3 regions of the Paenibacillus sp. 102 genome follow, and region 2 is predicted to be linked to each of the others. Evidence: predicted binding sites of a transcription regulator. Region 2 holds the regulator's gene; each other region holds the start of a gene.
What was found. The regulator Rex, encoded in region 2, represses fermentation and respiration genes when NADH is low (regulators of the CRP and FNR family bind a similar motif). The targets are predictions, from matches to a motif close to TTGTGAAATATTTCACAA.

Region 1 (2,208 bases), on a different contig from region 2:
AAAAATACAATATTCCTGTAGAAGCAACCTTAGAAGTAATCGGCGGAAAATGGAAGGTTGTTATTCTTTGTCACTTAACAAAAGGGACAAAACGAACAAGTGAACTAAAACGTTTAATGCCTGGCATTACTCAAAAGATGCTAACACAACAATTACGTGAGTTAGAAGAAGATGGGGTTATTCAAAGAAAAGTATATAATCAAGTCCCGCCAAAAGTTGAGTACTCACTTACTGAATACGGTTGGTCACTAGAAGCAATTCTTGACTCCCTTTGCACCTGGGGAGAGTGTCACCTTGAAAAGAACGGAAATTCCTCCATGCTCATCACACAAGCAGATCCATCCTAACCAGAAAAAAAGGGAAAAATGAGCATTCATTTGCTCATTTTTCCCTTTTTTTCTTTATAATCAAGTATATTTTAGATATCAGTAAAATAAAATATATACTTTTTTCCCTTGCCAATACTAGGTTATCGAGTCAAAGTCAAATAATTAGGGATCATTTTTATGTTAACCTGAGTGTATATAGTATATAATATAAGATATATATTATATACACTTTCCGATAAAGGAACTTTCCATTATGCGGACAAGCCATGTATCGGACAGTTCATTAATAATAGGTAAGAAATTATGGTTTTGGATTTATGATTGTCTACTACTTGCAATCATAAGTTTAAAGGCATTTTATTGTGTTTTGTGAAGCTTTGTATAAAGTTTTGCAAACTTTTGCTAACGCTTACCTGTAATAGGAATGTTTTATTTCTAAAAAAATAAGAGTATTGCTATCGTAAAGGAGAATTGGAGATGCCAGAAACTATCACTCAAACAAAGCCTGAACAAGAATCTTTACAAATTTCTGCTAGCCAAGGACAACTTGATGTACTTGATCAATTGTTAAAACCTGAGGTACAAGAATCATTAACTGCACTAGTAGAACAGCTTCCAAAATTAACTGAGCTTGTTAACATTTTAACTAAGTCTTATGACTTCGCTCAAACTGTTGCTACTGACGAAGTATTAAAAAGCGACACTGTTGGCGCAATCCAAGAGATTGTAGAACCTGTAAAAGATACAGTGAAAAGCATGGCTGCAACTGCTATCGAAGCAAAAGATCGCGCTGAAGAAAGCACTGAAGTTATCGGTCTTTTCGGCCTTTTAAAATTACTAAAAGATCCACAAGCACAAAAAATGTTCCGCTTTATCAATGCTTATCTTCAAATTAGTGCAGAACGCAATAATAAATAATTTATCTTATAACAACAATTAGTAAAGACGGGGGATATCATACTATGTCAAAACAAATTGTCATCTTAGGCGCTGGTTATGGCGGACTTCTTGCCGCTTTAAATGTACGTAAATACTACAGCAAAGCAGAAGCACAAGTTACGGTAATCAACCAATACCCAACACACCAAATCATTACTGAACTACACCGCCTTGCAGCAGGTAATGTTTCTGAACAAGCAATTGCAATGCCACTTACAAAACTTTTCAAAGGCAAAGACATCGATCTTAAAATTGCAACTGTTGAGTCATTCTCAGTAGACAAAAAAGAAGTAAAACTAGCTGGCGGCACTACTTTATCTTATGATGCACTTGTAGTTGCTTTAGGAAGTAAAACTGCTTACTTCGGTATTCCAGGACTAGAAGAAAACAGCATGGTATTAAAATCTGCTGCTGATGCAAACAAAATCTTCAAACACGTTGAAGATCGTATTCGTGAATACGCAAAAACAAAAAATGAAGCTGATGCTACAATCTTAATCGGTGGTGGCGGATTAACTGGCGTTGAGCTAGTTGGTGAGCTTGCTGACATTATGCCTAAACTTGCAAAAAGCCACGGCGTAAACCCGAAAGAAGTAAAATTACTTCTTGTTGAAGCAGGTCCAAAAATCCTTCCAGTATTACCAGACGATTTAATTGAACGTGCAACTACTAGCTTAGAAGCACGCGGTGTTAAATTCTTAACAGGTCTTCCTGTAACAAACGTTGCTGGCAATGAAATCGACTTAAAAGACGGTCAAAAAATCGTTGCAAACACATTCGTTTGGACGGGCGGCGTACAAGGTAACCCATTAATCGGTGAATCAGGACTTGAAGTGAACCGCGGCCGTGCAACTGTTGATGCACACCTACAATCTACTTCTCACAAAGACGTATTCGTTGCTGGAGACAGCGCTGTTGTCTTCGGTCCAGAAGGTCGTCC
Region 2 (2,208 bases):
CTAATTGTTTACGGCGACTTTGTGCACGTTTTGTTGTAGAGGCACGGGCAATGTTCTTTTGGACAAAGTCTTCTAGTTTAGCAATTTCCTCTTGTTGTTTCTCATAACGCTTCATTTCCTGCTCATATAGTGCAGCTTTTAAATCTGAATATTTACTGTAGTTACCAACATATCGTCTGCTTTCTTTATTAGAAATTTCATATACTTGTGTAACAAGCTTGTCTAAAAAGTAGCGATCGTGGGAAACGATTAAAATAGCTCCAGGATAGCCTTGTAGATATTGTTCAAGCCATGTTAATGTATCGATATCTAAATGGTTTGTTGGTTCGTCCAAGATGAGTAAGTCTGGTTTTGTTAATAGCAGCTTACCAAGAGCGAGTCTTGTTTTCTGTCCACCACTTAACGTAGAAATCGTTGTTTGGTGTGTTTCAACTGGAAAACCAAGTCCACTTAAGATGGAGCGAATATCAGCTTCATATTGATAACCACCTTGATCTTTGTAGTCTAGCTGCAATTGATCATAATCAGCGAGTAATTTTTCGTACGTAGCAGCATTTGAAAAGTTCTCTTCCTTACCCATTTCTTGCTCTAACCTTCGAAGTTTCTTTTCCATCTGCTGCAGATGAGTAAAGACAGTAATCATTTCATCCCAAATTGTTAAAGAAGTTTCCAGACCGGTATTTTGAGCCAAATAACCAATTGAAACATCTTTTGGTTTTATAATTTCTCCACCATCGTGAGATAATTCACCGGCAATTATTTTTAATAATGTAGATTTTCCAGCACCATTTCGACCGACTAGTGCAATACGATCTTTTGTTTGAACTTCCAATTTAATGTTTGCAAGAATTGTTTCAGCACCGTATAATTTTGAAAGCCCATTCACTTGTAATAGAATCAATGTTTTCACCTCAAATAATTTCTTAACTTTGCCATGTTTATATTTCTCAATCATACTAAAAATAGTGTATAGTTTAAAATAAAGAGAGAAGTCTTCTCTCTATTATACAAGGAAAGTCATAAGTGCTAAACTTCTGTATTTGTTTTAAATCTGTGAACAAAGATAGGAAGAGAGGAGAGGTTATATGGATCAGCAAAAGATTCCGCAGGCTACAGCCAAACGATTGCCTCTATACTATCGATTTATCCAAAACTTATCTCTTTCTGGTAAGCAGCGTGTTTCATCGGCAGAATTGAGTGAAGCTGTAAAAGTAGATTCAGCAACAATTCGAAGAGATTTTTCATATTTTGGAGCGTTAGGGAAAAAGGGATATGGATATAATGTGAATTATTTACTATCATTCTTCCGAGAAACGCTCGATCAAGATGATATAACACGTGTAGCACTTATTGGAGTGGGTAATTTAGGGACCGCTTTCTTACATTACAATTTCACGAAAAATAATAATACAAAGATTGAAATGGCGTTTGATGTCAATGAAGAGAAAGTTGGAAAAGAAATCGGAGGAATTCCTGTATATCATTTGGATGAATTAGAAGAGCGTTTAACAAATGATATACAAGTGGCAATATTAACAGTACCTGCTACCGTTGCACAAGCTGTAGCAGATCGATTGGCCGAAACAAATGTACACGGAATTTTAAATTTTACACCGGCACGGTTAAATGTGTCAGAAAATATAAGAATTCATCATATTGATTTAGCTGTAGAATTACAAACACTCGTTTATTTTTTGAAAAATTATCCACAATAAAACGCAGAGGAAATCCCTCTGCGTTTTATTATTGCTTTTTCTTTGTAAATTTGACTAAGATAAGTCGAAGTGCCAAATTAAAATCAATTGTTGCCATAGCAGCAAACAGTAGTGTCCAAAAGTTCCAAATTGTATCTGTAACGTTCGTAATTGCGAAACGTGTAAAGACACATCCAAGAAGGAAATATAGTGCTGCCATAAACAATGGTGAGTTCCTCATATTTAAAATCCTCCGATAAATCCTTGCATTTTTTCTGCTTGTTTAATCATTTCTTGTATTTGTTCGTTACTTACTAGTACTTGGGTTATTGCAACTAATGTATTCATCGCAACGTGAGCCATAATAGGAACGATGATTCGTTTCGTTTTCACATATAGAAAAGCGAAAACAAGTCCCATGGAAGTGTATACTAACAAGTGTGTAAAATCAAAGTGAATTGCCGCGAAAACAAGTGAACTAATAATTGCCGCGATAAAGAAATTAAATCTTTTA
Region 3 (2,208 bases), on a different contig from region 2:
TATTATATTCGCCATATTCACCATCTAAAATTGCTGAAACAGCTATCACGCGTTGATCATCATTAAAGATAGAACGTGCAATATAAGCAAGTGAGTTACCAATACCGTAATAAGTAGTTCCTTTTCGCTTATAAATTTCCCATCCAGCTTTTGCAGTTTTTTCTACAATTTCATCTAAATCAATTTCACCGAAACGTTCTTTTTGTTCATCTAAAATTTGTAATATCGGTTTCCCACCGACTGTTACGTGAGACCAAGCAACCATTTGTGAATCACCGTGCTCACCTAATGAATAACCATGGATACTACGAGGGTCAACTTCAAGCATTTCAGATAAAATTGTTTTTAATCGAGAAGAATCTAATGATGTTCCAGTACCAATCACACGATTTCTTGGTAATCCAGACAATTTCCAAACTTGATACGTAATAATATCAACCGGGTTTGATGCAAGTAAGAAAATACCATCAAATCCACTTGCCATTACACCTTCTACAACACTTTCCATAATCTTCGCGCTTGCTCCTAAAGTATCCAAACGACTTTGTCCTGGTTTTGGAGCTGGACCTGCTGTAATAATCACAATGTCCATATCTTTGCAGTCTTCATAAGTACCTGCATATACTTTTGTTCTTGTATTTGTAAAGTTAATGCAGTGCGATAAATCCATCGCTTCACCAACTGCACGTTCATGATTTATATCAATTAATGCCAACTCTTCACAGATGCCTTGATTCACAATTGAATACGCACAGCTTGATCCAACTAATCCAGTACCAATAATTGCGATTTTTCTTGTGTTTCTATTCATAAGAATCTCTCCTAAGTAATCATGTAATGTTTTATTTGTTCTTTACACTCTTCATTATAGAGATTCTCACTATAGAAACCATGGATACTTTGTGAATAGTTGAGCAAAGCATGTGTATATTTTGTGAAACACTCTACTCCGTTTTCGTCATATTTGTTACAACTGGAAAAATATTTCATACATATTTATTGACATATACAAATGCACAAAAAAACGAGTGAATCATTCTCCGAGATTCACTCGCTTTTTTATGCATTATTGTGCGCTTAATTGACTTTTCGTTTGCTGAACAACCGCTGGATTTGCAGGAGCCGCTGGTTTATAATGCCCTTTTTGCAATGCATATTTATATACATTACGTTGTCTCATTTCATCCTGATTTCGAATGTGAATCAGCGTTTGATGTAACTGTTCGTTATTTGACTCTGCTATGTAATTCGCATAACTAGTCAAACTAGCATTTAATTCCGATAAATAATCGTTAACCATATCTTTTTCATTCATAATCGGTACCCTCCTAGCCTAAAAAGGACATTAATTGTTGTTTTGTATTTCTTGCCGCTTGTGCATCTTGTTGTAGCATTTGTTTCAATTGAGGATCTGTACACTGCTGTGCATACTGGTCTAATTTGTTCGCAACTGTCGCATGCCCCCCAATAAGATGGCGTAAATTTTCAAGCTCAAGCTCTGTTAAATTTGGCATAATAATTACCTTCCTTTCTTTGGTCATTCATCATTTAGTATTTATTTGTTTTTGGATTGTATGCATGTAAAGTGAGGGTATAAAGTTTTTGTACATGCGAAAGAAAGCCAAGAAGCAAATACAAACTGTACTTTCATGTACGATTCTCATCTCATTCGCTCCTTTTCACCCCTCTAATCAAACATAACAAAAAGAGCTATTTACAAATTAATATGTAAAATAGCTCTTTCTCATCTAATATCTTCTTCGCAAAACTAAAATAGATAGTGAATAGGAGCATAATACTCCTGCCAATAAACATGCATTTGCTAATTTATACTGTTCACTCGTTAATGAATATAGGTTACCGATTAGAAAAATAATTAAATACGAAAGTAAGAATACAAACAACGAGATTTTTGCAGCATTTCCTGTAATTTGATCTCCTCTCTCATCATTTCCCTCTTTCTTTTCAAAACGAGTAGAATATAACACCCCAATTAACCCTGCGATTGATGCGACTATCCCTATTGCCATTATCATTCCATTTCCCCCTATATCGTATATTGAAAGACTTCATGAAATTCCTTACCAAGAACATGCGCGATTTCAAAAGCTAAAATAAGAGATGGATTATATCGATTTGCTTCAATAGAAGCTATCGTTTGTCTACTAACACCCACTCGGTTTGCTAATTCCGTTTGTGACCAACGTT

Region 1: a site for Rex is predicted at 697-714, ahead of AAIE21_RS14755 (DUF1641 domain-containing protein). Genes of this name have one in related genera too.
Region 3: a site for Rex is predicted at 901-918, ahead of AAIE21_RS14455 (L-lactate dehydrogenase). Genes of this name have one in related genera too.

Annotation. Positions count from the first base shown of each region.
Region 1 covers NZ_JBCGHT010000005.1:152,567-154,774, forward strand. The annotation lists gene AAIE21_RS14750 (winged helix-turn-helix transcriptional regulator) at 1-347, shown strand, start outside; gene AAIE21_RS14755 (DUF1641 domain-containing protein) at 807-1,247, shown strand; gene AAIE21_RS14760 (NAD(P)/FAD-dependent oxidoreductase) at 1,292-2,208, shown strand, end outside.
Region 2 covers NZ_JBCGHT010000035.1:4,236-6,443, forward strand. The annotation lists gene AAIE21_RS28385 (ABC-F family ATP-binding cassette domain-containing protein) at 1-901, opposite strand, end outside; gene AAIE21_RS28390 (redox-sensing transcriptional repressor Rex) at 1,086-1,715, shown strand; gene AAIE21_RS28395 (YdiK family protein) at 1,744-1,935, opposite strand; gene AAIE21_RS28400 (CPBP family intramembrane glutamic endopeptidase) at 1,938-2,208, opposite strand, start outside.
Region 3 covers NZ_JBCGHT010000005.1:98,777-100,984, forward strand. The annotation lists gene AAIE21_RS14455 (L-lactate dehydrogenase) at 1-811, opposite strand, end outside; gene AAIE21_RS14460 (spore coat protein) at 1,067-1,315, opposite strand; gene AAIE21_RS14465 (hypothetical protein) at 1,329-1,514, opposite strand; gene AAIE21_RS14470 (DUF2178 domain-containing protein) at 1,749-2,036, opposite strand; gene AAIE21_RS14475 (helix-turn-helix transcriptional regulator) at 2,048-2,208, opposite strand, start outside.